Regions from separate parts of the Mesorhizobium sp. 113-3-9 genome, predicted to be linked through region 3. Evidence: riboswitches for the same ligand, from Rfam matches in the RefSeq annotation. Region 3 holds a riboswitch; each other region holds the start of a gene.
What was found. A riboswitch is a leader RNA that binds a small molecule or an ion and turns the genes downstream of it on or off. The one in region 3 is predicted to bind cobalamin.
Positions count from the first base shown of each region.

Region 1 (4,682 bases), 1.9 Mb from region 3:
CGCGTCGAAACCGGCCGAAATGATGATGAGGTCGGGCGCGAAATTGTCGAGCGCCGGCAAGACGCGCGACAGGAAGGCATCGCGAAACACCTCGCTGCCTGTCTGCGGCGCCAGTGGTGCGTTGACGATGTTACCGGCGCCGGTCTCGCTCTTTGCGCCAGTGCCGGGATAAAGCGGCATCTGGTGCGTCGAGCAATAGAGCACCGAGGGATCGTCCCAGAAAATATCCTGCGTGCCATTGCCGTGGTGCACATCCCAGTCGACGACAGCGACACGCTCGACGCCGTGCTTCTTCTGCGCATAGCGGGCCGCGATCGCCGCCGTGTTGAAGAAGCAAAAGCCCATTGCGGTGGTCTTTTCGGCATGGTGGCCGGGTGGCCGGGCGGCGACGAAGACATTGTCGGCGCGGCCCGCGAAGACGTCGTCGACGGCCGCGTTGGCAGCGCCGATCGCGGTTATCACCGCCTGCCAGCTCTTCGGGCTGGCGGTGGTGTCGGCATCGATGCGGGCAATGCCCTCGTCAGGGATGGCGGCGCGCACGCGCGCGACGAAATCGGCCGGATGCGCGTAAAGGATGGTGGCCTCGTCGCCTTCAGGCGCCTTGACGCGGTCAAGCTCGGCAAAGGCTTCGTCGTCAAGCACGCGCTCGATGGCGCGCAAGCGGTCCGGCCGCTCGGGGTGACCAGGGGGCGTGATGTGCTCAAGGAAGATCGGATGCGTGTAGAGACGAGTGGCCATGGTCCCTATCTAGTGCCCCAACGCCGCGATGGCCATGCGTCGCGGCCCGATGGCTGGGGAAAATCGCTTCTGCGTCCATTGGCGTCGCTGTGGGGATTGGCGCCGCGAACGCTTCGGCATAAGGTCGCCGTCACTGCCTGGTGCCCGCCAGTCTGTTTGTCTAGCCGCATTCTGCGGCGCCAAGTGATTCCACTTGGCTGCAAATGCTCTGGCGGGAGAATCGGGAACACGGTTGAATTCCGTGGCGTGCCCAACGCTGTGAGGGGGACCGCGCCGGTAAATGCCACTGTCGATGACGGGAAGGCACCGGACGCGGGTTGATCCCGAGCCAGAAGACCGGCCTGGCAGGCACCGTCATCCGCATGGTCAGGCGGAGGACATGGTTTGCAATCGCAAGGGGACAAGCGATGCCGGATGCTATGACCGCTCCTGTCGGCGACGGATTTGACCAGATGGCGCGCGACGCGGTCTACCGTGCCATGTTCACGCGGCGCGATGTGCGCAGTCATTTCCTGCCTGCTCCTCTCGACGATGAGGTGCTGGCGCGGATGCTGCTTGCCGCCCATCACGCGCCGTCGGTCGGGTTCATGCAGCCGTGGAATTTCATCGTCGTCCGCGATGCCGCGCGACGGGAGAAGGTGCGCGATCTGTTCCTGGCCGCGCGAGAACAGGAACTGCCCGAAATCGAGGAAGAACGGCAGGCGCTTTACCGCAAGCTGAAGCTGGAAGGCATCTGCGAAAGCGCGCTCAACATCTGCATCACCTGCGACCGCCAGCGCTCGAAGGGCTCGCCACTGGGACGTTGGCACAATCCGGAGATGGACCTCTACAGCACGGTCTGCGCGGTGCAGAATTTCTGGCTGGCGGCACGCGCCGAAGGCGTCGGCGTCGGCTGGGTCAGCATCATCGAGGCGCAGGCACTGAAAAGCCTGCTGTCCATTCCCGACCATGTAACGCCGATCGCTTACCTCTGCGTCGGCCGGGTTTCCGCATTCGCGCCCAAACCGGACCTTGAAACGCACGGCTGGGGCCGGCGCCTGCCCCTGCCCGAACTGATCATGAGCGAGACCTTTTGCGGGCAAGGCGAGGCACCGCTCAAGTCAGCGGTGGCATGCCTGAACGCCGTCGATACCGCACAGGCGACCGCCTGCCCGGCCGATCAGCGCGTCGCGCCGGCCGCGCCCCAGCGCGAGCCGCCGAAGGAGGAAAGTGCCTTGTCCTTGAGCTCCCTGAACTTCGATGATGCCTCGGCCAGCCTGCTGTCCCAGGACGGATCAGGCACCTGGCCGGCGATGGTCTTGAAATAGACCTGCATCAGGCAGGCGATGGCGAAGGGTTCGATGAACGCCGCCTTGAAGGCCCAGGCAAAGATGATGGCCAGCACGAAGGCCCAGCCGGCGAGTTGTCCGGGCATCAGGAAGAGAATGGCGCCGGCCGGCGCCAGCATCAGCAGGAAGATCACGAACGACACGCCCCACATGATTACCGCCAGCCAGACGGCGTTCTTGACCATGGTCTTGCCGTTCTGGGCGTAGAGAACGACGCCTTGCCGCGCGGTCTCGAAGGGTGAGGACGAATTGATGCGGATGTTGTAGCCGAGGATGATCTCGTCGACATAGGTCAACGACAGGCGGATCACCGTGTTGATGAAGGAAACCAGGCCGCTCAGGCCCGGAATGGGCAGAAAGGCGGCGACGCCGCCGAGCAGGCCGGTGATGGCGCGGATGGCGCCCTTGACCAGCTGGTCGACGACGAAAAGGATGTTGGCTTCGGCGAAACGCTCGGTCACGACCTGCCGGGCATAGGCGATCTGGTTCTGGCCGTCAGGGACATCATGGCCGTCGATCAGGTGGACCATGACGGCGATATGGCCGGCCTTGACGACGTAGAGGATGTATTCGCGGATCCAGTAAACGGCGATAGAGACGATACCGAAACCGACCACCCCGCCCCACAGGGCAAAGGACAGCGGCCCATCGGGATCGGTGGAGATATGGCCGACGCCATAGCCGACCGAGGCGCCCGTGCCGGTCGCCATGATGTAGGCCAGCGTGATGCCGAAATAGACGATCATGCGAAAGACAATGAAAGGCCAGGTCCGCATCATGATGGACACCGACCTGCCGATATCGAAATCCCACATGCCCCGAATCTCCCCTCAGAGATGGCTGGGGAGGATGCGCTCTAACCGAAGATTGTCAATCATGGGCGGGCACCAGGCCGCAGACGGGACTTCAGCTCGATTGCGGACCCGGTTCCTTGAGCAGACCCTCAAGCAGTTGCTTGAACGCCGCCACCACCTTCCTCGACGTGGCTTCGGGGTCGTTTGAATTGGCGATCCGCTGCGACGCCTGGCTGCTCGCCCCGTTGATAAGCCGTGCGGCCGTTTCAGGGTCGACGCCCGGGACGACCACACCTTCCCCCTGCAGCGCGGTCAGATGATCGGTCATTGAGCCGACGCAGGCATTGGCATTCGACCATTGTGCCGGATCGCCCAGCACAGCAGGGCCATCCCGGAACATGATACGCTGGATTTCCGGCTCCAGCGCCATCTCGATATAGGTGGTGCATTCGTCGACGAAACGCTGCCAGCGGGTCGGCGCTCTCGACGCGACCTCGTTCACCCGAGCCGCCATCTCGCCGTCGATTTCGGCGATAACCGCCTCCAGCAGCCCCTTCTTGTCGCCGAAGTGATGATAGAGCGCGCCGCGCGTCAGTCCGGCGGATGCGGTGAAATCGTCCATCGACGCCTCGGCATATCCGATCGTCCCGAAGGCCTGGCGGGCCGCGGCGATCAGCTTGGCGCGCGTCTCGGCGATCATCTCCTTGCGGGGCCTGTGCATGCTTCTGGTCCTATTCACATACGTCTCGTATGCCAATTGACATACGTTGCGTATGGTCTATCTAGTTCTCATACGCTCCGTATGTAATTGTCGGAGCGCCTTTTGTCGAGGAACCGGATCATGCAGAACCCTTACTCAGAGATCTTTCGCGCCCCCGGAGCCAAGGGCTTCGCTGCCGCCGGTTTCCTGGCTCGCCTGCCGATCGCCATGGCGCCTATCGGCATCGTGGCGATGCTGTCGCAAACGCGTGGCGAATACTGGCTGGCCGGCGCTGTCTCGGCGACATTCGCATTGGCCAACGCTTTCCTGGCGCCGCAAATATCAAGACGGGTCGACCGCCTTGGCCAGACCCGGATCGTCGTGCCCACCACAATCATCTCCGTGCTCGCATTCCTGGCACTGATTGCATCGGCCAATCAGGACTGGCCGGTCTGGACGCTGTTCGTGTCGGCGTTGCTGGCCGCCGCAATGCCCAGCATGCCGGCAATGGTGCGCGCACGCTGGACCGAGATTTTCCGCGGCCGGCCCGAGATGAACACCGCCTTCGCCTTCGAGTCGGCGGCGGACGAGTTGGTCTACATCGCCGGTGCATCGCTGTCGGTGGGCTTGAGTGCCGCCCTGTTCCCGGAAGCGGGCATGCTGGCGAGCACGCTGTTCCTTGCCCTGGGCTCGACGGCGTTCATCCTGCAGCGATCGACCGAGCCGCAAGTGCGGCCGATGGGTCACGGCTCGAGCGGCTCCGCAATCCGCCTGCGCCCGGTACAGATCATCACATTCGCCCTGATCTTCATCGGCGCCACCTTCGCGACGACGGAAGTCAGCACCGTGGCAATCACCAAGGAACTCGGCCAACCCGGCGCCGCCAGCCTCGTCATTGGCGTCTACGCGCTGGGGTCGTTCGTGCTCGGCATCATTGTCGGCGCGCTCAATCTGAAAACACCGCTGCAACGCCAGTTGGCCATCGCGGTGGCCGTCATCGCGGTCAGCACGCTGCTGCCGCTCACGGCAGGCACCGTGCCGCTTCTGGCACTCACCGTCTTCATCAGCGGCGTGGCCATCTCGCCGACCTTCATCACGGCATTCGGCCTGATCGAGAGGCAT
Region 1 covers NZ_AP023246.1:5,804,700-5,809,381, forward strand. The annotation lists gene MesoLj_RS28445 (histone deacetylase family protein) at 1-738, opposite strand, end outside; cobalamin riboswitch at 903-1,098, shown strand; partial or broken gene bluB (5,6-dimethylbenzimidazole synthase) at 1,146-1,805, shown strand; gene MesoLj_RS28455 (hypothetical protein) at 1,898-2,881, opposite strand; gene MesoLj_RS28460 (TetR/AcrR family transcriptional regulator) at 2,973-3,581, opposite strand; gene MesoLj_RS28465 (MFS transporter) at 3,702-4,682, shown strand, end outside.
Region 1: linked by a shared signal. The riboswitch ahead of bluB (5,6-dimethylbenzimidazole synthase) and the one ahead of MesoLj_RS18800 (DUF1636 family protein) in region 3 are both predicted to bind cobalamin.

Region 2 (4,682 bases), 3.2 Mb from region 3:
TTGCGGGACAGGCCGGCGCGGCAGATGTTGGGCAAGCCGCGAGCGTCCCGCAGGCAGAAGCCTGCGTCGCGGAAGCGCCAAGCCCCTGGCAGATCCGCCTGCGTGCGTTGGGGGTGATCACCGAGGATTCGGGCTATGTCAATGCGGTGCCCGGCTCCGGTCTTTCCTATTCGAACACCGTGACGCCGGAACTCGATATCTCCTATTTCTTCACGGACAACATCGCCGCCGAACTCATACTCGGCACCACCTATGCCAACATCGATGGCCAGGGTGCGATCGGCGGGCTGGGCGAGGTCGGCAAGGTTTGGCTGCTGCCGCCCACGCTCACATTGCAGTATCATTTTACCGATTTCGACGCCTTCGAGCCCTACGTCGGCGCCGGCGTGAACTATACGATCTTCTATCATCAGCAAGTCGGCAGCGCCGATGATCTCAAGGTCAAGAACACATTCGGCGCCGCGCTGCAGGTCGGATTCGACTACATGGTGGACGAGCACTGGGGCGTCAACTTCGACGTGAAGAAGCTTTTCCTCAGGCCCGACTTCGACGTCACTGTCGCCGGCACCAAGCTCACAGGCAAGGCCAGGCTCGATCCCTGGTTGATAGGCGCAGGTCTGACCTACCGCTTCTGAGGACGAAGCACACTGAGGGGCACTTTTCGAAGTCCGCGCGCGGATCATCCGTGCCGAGAAGTGGACCCGCGATGGTTCTTAAAGGAGCTGTTGGCATGCGCGTAGAAAACGATCATTGCGACGTGATCGGTGTGCCGGCCGCTCCCACGCAACTTGATCGTCTTTCTTCTGCGATTCTGCGGCAGGGGGGGATGGCGCGAGTGTCGCTTCCAGGCGATCTGGTGACCTGGGCGGCAGCCCGTCACCAGACGCTCAGGCAGATGCTTTCCGACCAGCGTTTCAACAAGGACTGGCGACAGTGGCGGGCGCTGCAGGACGGCGAGATTCCCGAGGATCATCCGCTGATCGGGATATGCAAAGTGGACAACATGACCACGGCGCACGGCGCCGATCACCGGCGCTTGCGCGGCCTGCTGTCCAGCAGCTTCGCGCCCAGTCGGATCGCCTTGCTGGCGCCACGGGTCGAACAAAGCGTCGATCGACTCCTGGCCGACATGGCGCAGCGCGGCGGCAGTGCCGATCTGATGAGCGAGTTCGCCGCTCCGCTGCCCACCAACGTGATCGCCGAACTGTTCGGTTTGCCGGACGAACAGCGCGAAGAGATCGTCGCGCTCACCTACAGCATGGCCAACACCTCCGCCACAGCCGAAGAGGTGCGACAGACGCGGCAGCGCATCCCGGAGTTCTTCCGTCGCCTGATCGCGCTCAAGCGGGGCCAGCTCGGAGATGATCTGGCTTCGGCCCTGATCGTCGCCCGTGACAAAGGCGAGCTCGTTTCCGACACCGAGCTCATCGACATGCTGTTCATGGTGCTCTCTGCGGGCTTCGTGACCACCGCCGGCGTCATCGGCAATGGCGTGCTGGCATTGCTGACGCATCCGCAGCAACTGCACTTGGTGCGCAGCGGCCAAGTTCCGTGGTCACAGGCGATCGAGGAGATCCTGCGCTGGGGCAGCTCAGCGGCCAATCTGCCGTTCCGCTATGCCACCCAGGACGTGGAGATCGACGGATGCATGGTCCGCCGCGGCGATGCCGTCCTGATGGCGTTCCATGCGGCGAACCGGGACGAACAGGCCTTCGGCCCCGGCGCCGACAGGTTCGATGTCACCCGGCGGCACAACCCGCATTTGTCGTTCGGTGAGGGGCCGCATGCCTGCCTGGGCGCTGCGCTGGCGCGCCTGGAATTGCGCTGCGCCTTCCCCGCGCTGTTCGGGCGGCTGGAGGATCTGGCGCTGACCATCGCCGCGGAGGACGTCGTCTACATTCCGTCTTACGTCATTCGCTGCCCGCAGCGCCTGCCGGTCACCTTCCGCCCTTCCATCGCTTAGAGAGTGCGGCATTCACCCCGGATTCGGTGATTCTTGGTTTGCCGGAGTGGCTGGTCTCGCGCGAGGGGGGGCGAGCATGCCCGGTTACGCACGATCGTGGCGCCGGCGTTCAGCAACCGAGGGTGAAGCTGCTCGCGGAGCAGGTCGAGGCGAGCGCCGCGCAGTTTGTCGAGACGCTGGCGGCCCGGCCCCAGTCCGCCCACCTGCGGCGCCACCTCTTCTTTCCGCTTGCGGCCATGGTCATCAGCGCGCTGGAATGCGCAAGCACGCTGAGCGAAGCCGAGCGGGAACAAATACCGGGATTCCCGGCTGACCGTGACGACCTGGCCCGACTTTACGCCCTTTGAGCCCGGCGACCTCGATCTGATCCGGCGTCGCCGATGGGGACAAGGATCTCTCCGAGCCTGCACTGATAAGAGGCGGCATCGTAAGCGGCTTTGGGCGAAAGAGACCGATCAGCGCAAGGGCATTATTCGCATCATCACATAAACATCTCGTTATATGCATTGACAAGGAGCGAAGCTGCTGTGATTGTGCGCATGTCGTGGTTCTCCGCGCGGCACTGCTGTAGCGGAGCTAAGAGGGAAGCCGGTGCGATGCCGGCGCTGCCCCCGCAACTGTTAGCGGCGAGCCAAGCCCATTGGTGTCACTGAGGCGAACGGCCTCGGGAAGACGGGCAGAGGCTTTGACCCGCGAGCCAGGAGACCTGCCACGACGAACAACGTCCACGGGCGGGGTGTCTCGGTGGCCGCGGTAGCTTGGCTTCGTGCCGCCTGCTTGCGCGTTCCTTGTCCCCACGCCCCAACCATCGGGGTATGGCATGACTGTCTCTCAACAAATTCCAGTGGCAACGCTCGGCGTGCCGCGTATCGGTCGACGGCGGGAACTCAAATTCGCGCTTGAAAGCTACTGGTCCGGAAAATCTCCCGCTGCCGACCTGCTCGCGACGGCGAAGGCGCTACGCGCCGCCAGCTGGAGGGAGCAGCACGATCACGGCGTGTCGAAAATCCCGTCCAACGATTTCTCGCTTTATGACCATGTGCTCGACACCGTCATCATGGTCGGCGCCGTGCCGGCACGATACGTCTGGACTGACGGCGAGGTCCCACTCGATACCTATTTCGCCATGGCGCGCGGCGACCAAGGTCAGGCCGCTGATTGTGGACATGCCGGTGACGAGCATGCGGCCAACGGGCATGGCCTTGCCGCGATGGAAATGACCAAATGGTTCGACACCAACTATCACTACATTGTGCCGGAACTTACCGACGATCAGAGCTTTGCCCTCTCGTCGGCGAAACCGGTCGATCATTTCCTCGAGGCCAAGGCGCTCGGCATCCACACGCGCCCGGTCCTGCTTGGACCGGTTAGCTTTCTCAAGTTGGCGAAGTCACCTGAGGAAGGTTTCAACCCTATCGCGCTCCTGCCACGGCTGCTGCCCGTCTACGAGGAGCTCCTGCGGAGGCTGAAGCTCGCGGGAGCCGATTGGGTGCAGATCGATGAGCCGGCGCTCGTGGTCGATCTGGTTCCCAACGAACGGGATGCCCTCCAATTCGCCTACTGCCGGCTGTCAAAAGCAGCACCGGAGTTGAAGATCATGGTCGCTACCTATTTCGGATCGCTGGGAGACAATCTCGAGACCGCAATTTCTCTGCCCGTGGCGGGACTGCACGTCGATCTCGTGCGCGCTCCAGAGCAGTTGGAGACCGTCGGCCGGCTCGCGCAGAAGGAACTTGTGCTCTCGCTCGGGCTGATCGACGGCCGCAACGTCTGGCGCGCGAACCTGCCTGCCATACTTGACCGCATCAAGCCGATCGTCGCCGGCTGGCCGTTGGACCGCGTGGAGATCGCCCCGTCCTGCTCGATGCTGCATGTGCCGATCGACCTGGACATGGAGACGGCACTCGATGCGGACGTGAAATCGTGGCTCGCCTTCGCGGCGCAAAAAACCGACGAGCTGGTCGTGCTCGCCCGTGCCCTGGCTGAAGGCCGGGACGCGGTCGCCGCCGAACTAGAGGCGTCGGCTGAGGCTGCCGCCGCTCGCGCGACATCCGCTAAGGTGCATGATCCGCTCGTCGAAGGTCGGGTCGCCAGCATCAAGGTCGCCATGACGCGCCGGAAGAGCGCATTCGCCGTGCGCTCCAAGCTTCAGGCCGACACGTTTGGCTTGCCATCCTTCCCCACCACGACGATCGGCTCCTTCCCGCAAACAGCCGAGGTTCGCAAGGCGCGGGCAGCCCATGCCAAAGGCGAGCTGAGTTACGTCGACTATGAGGCGTTCCTGAAGAAAGAGATAGAAGCCGCCGTTCGCTGGCAAGAAGAGATCGGACTCGACGTGCTGGTCCACGGCGAATTCGAGCGCAACGATATGGTGCAGTATTTCGCCGAGCAGCTCCGCGGCTTCGCCTTCACGCAACACGGGTGGGTGCAAAGCTACGGCTCGCGCTTTGTGCGACCCCCGATCATCATTGGAGATGTGTCGCGACAACAGCCGATGACACTACACTGGTGGCGATACGCCCAGTCGCTGACGCTAAAGCCGGTGAAGGGCATGCTTACCGGCCCGGTGACGATCCTCAACTGGTCCTTCGTCCGGGACGACCTTGCCCGCCCAGCCGTCTGCCGCCAGGTCGCGCTCGCCATTCGCGATGAAGTGAGCGACCTCGAAAAGGCCGGCGCCAGGATGATCCAGATCGACGAAGCCGCACTGCGCGAGGGC
Region 2 covers NZ_AP023246.1:7,067,622-7,072,303, forward strand. The annotation lists gene MesoLj_RS33805 (OmpW/AlkL family protein) at 1-635, shown strand, start outside; gene MesoLj_RS33810 (cytochrome P450 family protein) at 731-1,963, shown strand; partial or broken gene MesoLj_RS33815 (cytochrome P450) at 1,930-2,217, shown strand; cobalamin riboswitch at 2,492-2,691, shown strand; gene metE (5-methyltetrahydropteroyltriglutamate--homocysteine S-methyltransferase) at 2,808-4,682, shown strand, end outside.
Region 2: linked by a shared signal. The riboswitch ahead of metE (5-methyltetrahydropteroyltriglutamate--homocysteine S-methyltransferase) and the one ahead of MesoLj_RS18800 (DUF1636 family protein) in region 3 are both predicted to bind cobalamin.

Region 3 (4,682 bases):
CCACCTGAACTACGCGATCCGGCTCCGGCCGGTTGGCGAAGGCGCGATGGCCAAGTGCCGGATCGACATCGCTTTCGCCCTTGAAGGAAATGGCGCCGGCGAGGATGCGGCCGTCCAGTTCTGGCAGCACGACATGCATGGCGAGGTCGGCGGGCGCCAGGCCGCGCTGGTTGTTTTCCCAGACGTCGCGGCGTGTGGTGGCGACGATGACCTGGAAGACGGGCACGCCGGCACGGTCGAACAGGGTTTCGACGCCGGGTTCGGCACCGGAGGCGAAGGCGGTCGCGGTGATGATGGCGGCGGGTTTCAGCGCGGCGAACGCGGTTTCCACAAAGGCGAGTGACGCCGGCTCTTTCAGGCTGGAGACGAAGATGGGGACTGGGAGCATGCCGCGTTGGCGCAGTGCTTCAAAAAGGGCATCAATCGGCGCGACATCGGCGGCGAGCAGCATCGAGCGGTAGAAGAGGATTGGGATGGTGGGGGCGCTGAGGTTCCCAGCGTCGAGTTCCGTCGCCCCCCTCTCTGTCCTGCCGGACATCTCCCCCTCAAGGGGGGAGATTGCTCTGTCGTTGACGGCCTCGCCAATCACAGACGTTGCAGATGGCTCTTTTTTCGTCGGGGAAGAAAAAGCGCCGAGGCCGGCGACGGCTGATCTCCCCCCTTGAGGGGGAGATGTCCGGCAGGACAGAGGGGGGGGCGAAGGATCGTCGACCTCCAAAAGGTCTAGCTTCTCTACAACCCCCACTCCAGGCTGATAGTACCCGGCCTTTGGCACCGCCATCGGCTCAACAACGGCCGCGTCCTGTCCGGCCAAACCCGCAAGGCGCTGTACCAGCGCGCTCATATTGGCCGGGCCGCCTTCGCGGAAATAGCCGAGCAGCGCGTCCAATTCCTGGCGCGGCAGCGTCGAGGCTTCGATCAGCCTGAGATCCTCGTCGTGGCTTTCACCGGGAAGCAGCGCCAGTTTTATGCCGCGCTCGCGGGCGATCGAGGCCAGCTGGTCGCAGCCATAGCGCCACCAGTCGTAGCCGCCGAGGATGCGGACCAGGACGATTTTGGCGTGGCGGGCGACGCTGTCGATCCAGAGGTCGACGGACATGGGATGGCGTAGGTCGCGCAGCGCCGCCAGCCGCATCGAGGGCAGGCGGCCGGCATCCGCCTTCCACGCGGCCGCCAGTCCGGCGAGATCGCTGTCGGTGAAGGACAGGGCCACGATATCCGCCGGCGTCTGCCGCAGATCGACCGGCTCGGCGAGATCGTCGAGCGAGGCGGAGGTCGTGGTGAGGATATGCATCGCGGCCCGTGTCTGAAATCAGCCGGCGAGTATACGCTCGATTGCCGGGCGGTTCAGCCCCTTGAGGCCGATGACGACCAGGCGCGAGCGGCGATCATCCTCGGCGGTCCAGGCGCGGTCATAGTAGTGATTGACGCGCGGTCCGACGGCCTGCAGCAGGAGCCGCATCGGCTTGCCGCCGACCTCGACGAAGCCTTTCACGCGCAGCACGTTTTCTTGTTCGGCGGCGGTGGCAACGCGCTTTGCCAGCTCGTCCGGATTGGCGATCGAGGGGATGTCGACGATGAAGGTGTCGAAGTCGTCATGCTCATGGTCGAACGCGCCGTCATGATGGGATTTGCGGTTCTCGATATCGTCCTCGACGGCGAGACCGAGGCCGAGCAGCACCGAGGGATCGACCTTGCCATGCGAGGTCGGCACGATCTTCACGGCGCGGGCGGAATGTTCGTTGACGATGGCATTGGCGCGGGCCGAGCCGGCGGCGTCCATCAGGTCGCTCTTCGAGAGGATGATCAGGTCCGCGCAGGCGATCTGGTCCTCGAACACTTCCTCGACCGGGTCGTCATGGTCGAGGCTCTCATCCCCGGCGCGCTGCGCCTGCAGGGCGTCCATGTCGTTGGCGACGCGGCCTTCTGCCAATGCCGGACCGTCGACCACGGCGATCACGCCATCGACGGTGACGCGGCTCTTCACGCTCGGCCATTGGAACGCCTGGACCAGCGGCTTGGGCAGAGCGAGGCCCGAGGTTTCGATCAGGATGTGGTCGACCTTCGGCGTCAACGACAGGATCTGGTCGAGCGCCGGCACGAAATCGTCGGCCACGGTGCAGCAGATGCAGCCATTGGCGAGTTCAACGATGTTCTCCTCCGGGCAGGTGTCGATGCCGCAACCCTTCAAAATCTCGCCGTCAATGCCGATGTCGCCGAACTCGTTGACGATGATGGCAATACGCTTGCCGCCGGCGTTTTCCAGGAGATGGCGGACCAGCGTCGTCTTGCCGGCGCCGAGGAAGCCGGTGACGACGGTGCAGGGGACGCGGGATACGGAAGCGCTCATGATCAGTCCTTCAGCATGTCGAGGGGAGGGATGCGGGCAACAAGGCCGCGCTTGAGGGAATCGGGGCGGCCGCGCCACGGGATGAGGCCGTCGGTCGAGGTGGCGAAGAGTTTGGCGCCGGTGACGAGGTCGGCGCCGCTGGCCGCGGTCAGGTCGCCGAACACATAGCTCCAGCAGCCATCGCGCAGGATCGCAGCGCTCAGCCGGCGCTTGCAGTTGCCGAGACATTCCACCGTGCGGACGCGGATGTTGTCATCGGCTGCGGCGCGGCGCGTGTCCTCCGCCAACAGTTCGCCGGCGCGGGGATGGGCGTCGGAACCGGTCTCGTCGCGACAGGAGGCGCAGACGATGACCGTGACGCCGGCCAAGGCTTCGCTGTCGGCGGACGAATTGTCCGCTGTGCCAGCCGAAAAACTGCCGTTCTGGTCCAAAAAGCCGGGCTCCTTGCCCGGAAACCCGCCGGGCGATCGGATTCTCTTGTCGCAGACGGCAGGTCTCCTGGCTCGCGGGTCATCGCCTTGGGTGCCGCCTTCCCGGGAATTCCCAGTGGCTTTCGGCCTTGGCTCTTCGCTTACAGTTGCGGGGACAGCCGCGGATTTGAGATTTTTCACCTCGCACCGCATTCCCTCTTAGCCCCTGCCGTTGCGGGCAGGGGACCGTCTGGACCGGATTTAGGCTTTTGCAGGCAGCGGTGTCAACGCGGGCTTACGACACGGCGATGTCGGCCAGCGCCGGACCCAGATCGCCTGCCGGAGTCACGTCCATGCGTTCAAGGCCAAGCCAGCCCTGCATCTGCTTCAATTCCTCGAAGAGCTGCGCGGCGGTTTCAGGCGGCGCGCCGGGCTCGGGGTAGGCGGCATGGACGCGCAGGACGCTGGCCGGCCGGTCCGCCTTGAGGTCGACACGCGCGACGATCCGATCGCCGAGCAGGAAGGGGAGGACGTAATAGCCGTATTGGCGCTTTTCAGCCGGCGTGTAGATCTCGATGCGGTAGTGGAAATCGAACAGCCGCTCCGAGCGCGAGCGCTCGAAGACGACCGGATCGAAGGGCGCCAGCAAAGCACGCGCCTCGATTTTCCGGGGCAGGCGCGCGTCCTTGTGAAGGTAGGCCGGCTTGTCCCAGCCTTCGACGCGTACCGGCAGCAATTCGCCCGACTCGACCAGTTCCTCCAGCCGACCCTTCATGTCGGCCGGCGACAGCCGGAAATAGTCGCGCAGGTCTCCTGATGTCGCCACGCCATGGGCGCGGGCCGAGATGCGCAGCAATTCGCGGTGCGCGTCCTCGGCCGGGGGCACCGGCAGGTCGAGGATCGCCTGGGGCAGCACGCGCTCCGGCAGATCGTAGAAGCGCTCGAAGCCGCGGCGGTGCGCCGTGGTGATGCGCCCGGCCCAGAACAGCCATTCGAAGGCGTGCTTGGCATGGCTCCAGCCCCACCAGCCGCCCGAACCTTTCTGGCCTTCGAGCGCCGAAGCGGCGATCGGGCCGCGCTCGACGACCGCGCGGTAGATGTCTTCTATATAGGCGGCGTGTTCGCGGCCCCATTTGGCCAGTCCCAGATACATTTCATCGCCTTGCTCGGCTCGCTGCATGCGCCAGCGCATCAGCGGGTAGGTCTCGACCGGCAGGAACGAGGCCTCGTGCGCCCAGTATTCGAAGACAGTGCGCTTGCGCGTCACGGCGGCATTGTCGAGCAGCGTGAGCGGGTAGGGACCCAGGCGCGAATAGAGCGGCATATAATGAGCACGCACCACCGCACTGACGGAATCGATCTGCAGCAGGCCGGTGCGGGAGAGCACACGGGCGAAATGGCGGCGGTCAGGTGTGCCATTTGGGCGCGGATCGAGAAACCCTTGAGCGGCGAGTGCAATGCGGCGGGCGGCGGCAAGCGAGATTTTTTCCTTCATGCAGGGATCACTCTGAGGGGCTTCGGCTGTGGGTCGCGTCTTTGTCTGGGCAGGTTCTTGTCGCAAAACCGGGGTCCACTTTTGCGGAACCTGCGTGGTGATTCCAACCCATGCTAGCAGGGTTTTGGCGGCAACCATGTCAGGAGAGAAAAGTGGAGTAAAAAGCGAAGGAAATCAAACAGGAGCGGATCGGACCAGTTTCTCCGGATATGCCGTCCAGGTCGGCGTTTTGAACAAGGTTTGACTTGCTTCGCTGGAAGTGCTGCGCTAACCCTCGCCGCGTTGCAGCATAGGCCCCTTAAAACGGTTCAGCGGTTAAACTGTCACGCTTCCGCATTAAGGTCCGGTGCTGTAATCAAAGTGGATTGGCGCCAACGGAAAGCCGCTGCATGAACGCACTCCTCAGTTCGTACCTGCCTATCGTCCT
Region 3 covers NZ_AP023246.1:3,875,946-3,880,627, forward strand. The annotation lists gene MesoLj_RS18790 (cobaltochelatase subunit CobN) at 1-1,294, opposite strand, end outside; gene cobW (cobalamin biosynthesis protein CobW) at 1,313-2,350, opposite strand; gene MesoLj_RS18800 (DUF1636 family protein) at 2,353-2,781, opposite strand; cobalamin riboswitch at 2,822-3,026, opposite strand; gene MesoLj_RS18805 (winged helix-turn-helix domain-containing protein) at 3,056-4,255, opposite strand; gene MesoLj_RS18810 (NADH-quinone oxidoreductase subunit A) at 4,645-4,682, shown strand, end outside.

Region 4 (4,682 bases), 2.9 Mb from region 3:
TCGAGTGCTTCCTCCTGGCATCGTCAGGCGTTGGAGACGGCACGCAGATCCACACTCATATGTGCTATTCCGAGTTCAACGACATCCTCGATGCGATCAGCGCGATGGACGCCGACGTCATCTCGATCGAGACGTCGCGGTCGAAGATGGAGCTTCTCGACGCTTTCCGGACCCACAAATATCCAAATGAGATCGGCCCGGGCGTCTACGACATCCACTCGCCGCGCGTTCCGGCGGTCGGCGAAATGATCGATCTGATGACGCTGGCCCGGCAACGCCTTGCCGACGGGCAACTCTGGATCAATCCGGATTGCGGCCTGAAGACCCGCGGATGGGACGAGGTCCGTCCGGCACTGGTCAACATGGTGGAGGCGGCAAGACAGCTCAGAGCCGCGGCCTGATCGGGGTGGAGCCGCCAGCGCATCCGATGGCGGCTCCGCTATCTCATTGTCTTGACGCAATTCCCAAGGGAAAGCCCTCACACTTTTCCTGGAAATTGCCCTGGCTCAGGGTCGGCTGATCTCCTCGAGATACCAGCCGATATAGCGCAGCTCATTGTACTCCATCGGCGCGATCGGTCCGGGTACGAAATAGTGCGATCGCACGCCGCGCGCGGTGTGTTCGATGATTTTCTTGTCCTCGTCGGTGGTGACCTTCCACAGCCAGGTCAGCTTCTCCAGATCGTAATCCTGGCCCTCGACCGCGTCACCGCGCACCAGCCAGATGAGTTCCATCTCGCAGGTATCAGCCGTCTTCGGAATGAAGCGGTAGATCATGCCGTGGTCGGGGTAGCAGACGAGGAAGCTCGTGCCGCCGAGATGGATGGAGGTGACGCCACCATCGTAATCGGTGAAGCGGCCCATCAGCGGTGCCACCGGCGAGCCGTCCTGGCTGCCGCTCGAAACACCATCGTAGAGCGCGTAGCGGAAAGTGTGGATGGCTTCCTGTCCGGCGGCCGAATTCCGCCAGCGGTCGCCGCTGCCGATCTCGATACCGAGCGCGCGGGTTCGTTGCTCCATCGCGGCGTTGAGCTGTTCGATCATCTCCGCCGGTTTTTCCAGAGTATGCGTCTGCGAATATTCCGGATGCGCCGGACCGCAATGATAGCACTCGACATAGTTCTCGACGGCGAGCTTCCAGTTGGCGTCAACCTGATAGGTCTCGCGATGCGCCACCCTGGCATCGGCCCAGCCATACTGGCCGCAGCTGGTGCGCAGCGACTGTTCGACCGGATCGAAGTCGAGCGGCGTCTCGGCGAAGGAAATGAACACCAGACCTTCGGCGAGGCGGACATGCAGCCTCTTCAATCCATGCGCGGCGCGGTCGAAATCCTTCGGCATCAGGCGGGCGACGCGCAGCGAACCGTCACTGGAATAGGTCCAGGCGTGATAGGGGCAGACGAAGGCTTTCGCATTGCCCTTCTGCCTGGTGCAGACCTCGGCGCCGCGATGACGGCAGACGTTGAGCATGGCATGGATGGCGCCATCCATGCCACGGGTCAGGATGATTGCTTCATCGCCGAGTTTGAACAGCTCGAAATCGCCGGGGTTTGGAATGACGCTGGAATGCGCGAGGCAATGCCAGTGGCGGCGAAAGACGCGTTCCATGTCGCGCTCGAAGATCGCCCGATCATGGTAGAACGCACGCATCAGGCCGTGGCCCGGCCGGTGCGCGGCCACCAGCCGATCGATCGTATCGCCGTCGGCATGGGTTTGCTGGAGAGGATGCACGTTCATAACCCAATCCTGTCTGGCGATTTGGATGTCTGTGGTGGCCTGGTGCGTGTCAGATCTCGAGGCGCCGGCCCTTGTAGGCGTCTGGGATCGCCGCATCGCTGCCGAAGAAGGCGTGCCTGGACATGTCGGGCGAATAGCGACTGCCGGGTACGCTGCGGCCAAGCGCTTCGGCCACGGCACGGATGTGATGCGGGGCCGCGCCGCAGCAAAGCCCGATATAACGGACCCCGAGATCAAAGGCTTCCCGTGCGAATTCGGCGCATTCGTAGCGATTGCAGGTGAACGGGTCGAGCGCGGTCGGGAACGGCCGGTTGCCGGGAATGCAGGAACAGGCGCGGTCGGTCAGCGACTGGAAGGTCGGTTCCGCGTCAGTCGTGCGGTAGGGCACCGGCAGTGCGGCGACATGGCATGAGATGGCGTCGCGCACTTTGCGCACCACCGGCATCAGCGTCTTCGGCCCGCGCTGGCAGTTCAGTCCAACGACGTCGGCGCCCGCCGCCTCCAGCCGCTTGCAGGCATCGACGACCGAGACGCCGTCGAACATCTTTTCCTCACGGTGGACGGAGAGCGTGACCACGGTCGGCAGGCCGGTTTTCTTCATCACGTCGAGCGCGATCTCGGCCTCGCCGCACCAGTCGATGGTCTCGGCGATGAGGAAGTCGGCCCCCTCCTCCACCGCCCAGCCGATCTGCTCCTCGAACATGGCGCGCACGGCATCGTGGGTCTTCCTGTCGTCAGCCTCATAGGCATTGGTGTTGCAGATGTTGCCAGCCATCAGGCAATCATTGCGGTCGGCGACATCCTTGGCTATGCGCAACGCCTGACGGTTGATCTTTTCCAGAATATCCTCACGGCCGATCACCCTCAGCTTCTGGCGGTGGGCGTAATAGGTGAAGGCTTCGACAACCTCCGAGCCGGCATGGACGAAATCCTCATGCAGACGTGTCACCGCGTCCGGATGTTCGAGAACCACTTCCGGTACGAACGGGCCGGCCTGCAGATAGCCGCGACGTTCGAGTTCGAACAGATAGCCTTCGGCACAGATGACGGCGCCGGCGTCGAGACGTTCGAGCAGGCCGCGCTTGGCCGTGAGAGTAGATTTTGCAGACATGATTTCTTTCCTCGGCACTTAGAGATTGCGGACGCGCGACGGCCACGCGCTGGTTCCGGCGACGACGGCAAGCAAGGTGCGCAGCCGCAAGACGTCCGGATGCAGATGGCCGCAGCGGTCGATCAGCGCGATCTTTTTCAAGGCCGCGGCCTCCAGATCGGCGTCATGCGGCACCGACAGCAGCCAGTCGGAGAACACTTCTTCCGGTGGCGGCAGCGGCGAGACGGCGCGCATCGTCGCCGCATTGACGCGACGCACCGTGCGAGGGCGTTGCGGTCTGCCGGGCGCGAGCCCGGGTATTTCATTGTGCGAATCCATGTTCGTCCTTCTTTGCAAGGACTGAACCTGGTGGTGATGGAGGAAAGCCACGGTCGGCGCTGAGGCCGGTCCGCATCTACCTCTTGACCGCCCACCGCGATCAGTCGAGTTCAAATCTGTTCGAGGCTGGTTTCCGGGCTCCGAAGGGGTCTTTTTGGACCGGTTCCGACACCTTCCCAGGCATTTGCCCAGTGGTCTGTTGTCGGAACGCACGCTTCGCTACCGTTGCGGGGGCAGCGCCGGAATCTCACCGGCTTCCCAATTATCCCTCCGGCCGAATCGACTGAAGGGCACCTTGAACCCCACGATATAAGCACCTGCTCGCCAAGGCCGTCCACACGGAAACGACACGGTCGGGGCGGAAAGCCGATAGAACACCGACACGAGGGCCTCGTTCCGGCAGGTCGAACACATTCCCGTGTGATCGATCACATCTCGTTGACAGTAACAGCGCCGGCTGAATAGGCTGGCGTCAGAGTTACGGGTTTGGAAGCCGGTGAAATTCCGGCACGGTCGCGCCACTGTGATCAGCAATTGTTCTTGCTGAAAGTCAGGCCTTCTCCCGTGAAAATGGTTTCGATCAACGGGACGCTGAATCCCAGGAGAGCCTTAATGTCCAATACCACCTTTGCACCAACCTACGGTCCGGTTCCGATCCCGGCGAAAGAGCTTCTTCCGTGGGCGATCTTCGGCGGTCTCTTGTGCCTGCTTGCGATCTATTTCGTCGGCGCGGAAGAAGGTGCCACCTCGATGATTTCGGGCATGTATGTCCATGAATGGGTACATGACGGTCGCCACCTGCTCGGCTTCCCTTGCCACTAAGAGTTGGCCATTGAGAGCTGGCCATCCCGAAGGGATGCCGTCCTGATCATTTGTTTTAGCGCGTGACAGCAACCGAAAGGCCGGGGGCTTTTCGAGGTCATGCTTCGGGGATCATGAACATGGTTGGTAGTCTTCTGCTGCGCGGCATGCTGGTCGGCATCGTCGCAGGGCTTCTCGCATTTGGTTTTGCCAAGATCTACGGCGAACCGCAGGTCGACCGGGCCATTGCCTTCGAGGAACAAACCGCCCAGGCCGCCGGCGAAGCGCCCGAGCCTGAACTCGTCAGCCGTCCTACACAGGCCGGGTTCGGCCTCCTGACCGGCGTGCTGGTCTATGCCGCGTCGATCGGCGGGCTGTTCTCGCTGGTCTTCGCCTACACCTATGGCCGCATCAGCAGCCTGGGACCGCGCGCCACCTCCGCAGTACTGGCCCTGGCAGCCTTCGTTTCAATCGTTCTGGTTCCGGACCTGAAATATCCCGCCAATCCACCTTCGGTCGGCAATCCCGACACGATAGGGTCGCGGACAGTGCTGTTCTTCATCATGCTGGTGATCTCCATTGCCGCATTGACGGCGGCGGTCGGGCTGTCACGAAGGCTTTGGGCACAGTATGGCCCTTGGAACGCAACGATCATTGCGGGCGCGGCATTCATCGCGGTCATAACGGTCGCCATGTACGTGCTGCCAACCATCAAC
Region 4 covers NZ_AP023246.1:6,825,090-6,829,771, forward strand. The annotation lists gene metE (5-methyltetrahydropteroyltriglutamate--homocysteine S-methyltransferase) at 1-401, shown strand, start outside; gene MesoLj_RS32770 (aromatic ring-hydroxylating oxygenase subunit alpha) at 507-1,736, opposite strand; gene MesoLj_RS32775 (homocysteine S-methyltransferase family protein) at 1,786-2,847, opposite strand; gene MesoLj_RS32780 (hypothetical protein) at 2,866-3,165, opposite strand; cobalamin riboswitch at 3,273-3,478, opposite strand; adenosylcobalamin (AdoCbl) riboswitch at 3,644-3,733, shown strand; gene MesoLj_RS32785 (CbtB domain-containing protein) at 3,778-3,987, shown strand; gene MesoLj_RS32790 (CbtA family protein) at 4,107-4,682, shown strand, end outside.
Region 4: linked by a shared signal. The riboswitch ahead of MesoLj_RS32780 (hypothetical protein) and the one ahead of MesoLj_RS18800 (DUF1636 family protein) in region 3 are both predicted to bind cobalamin.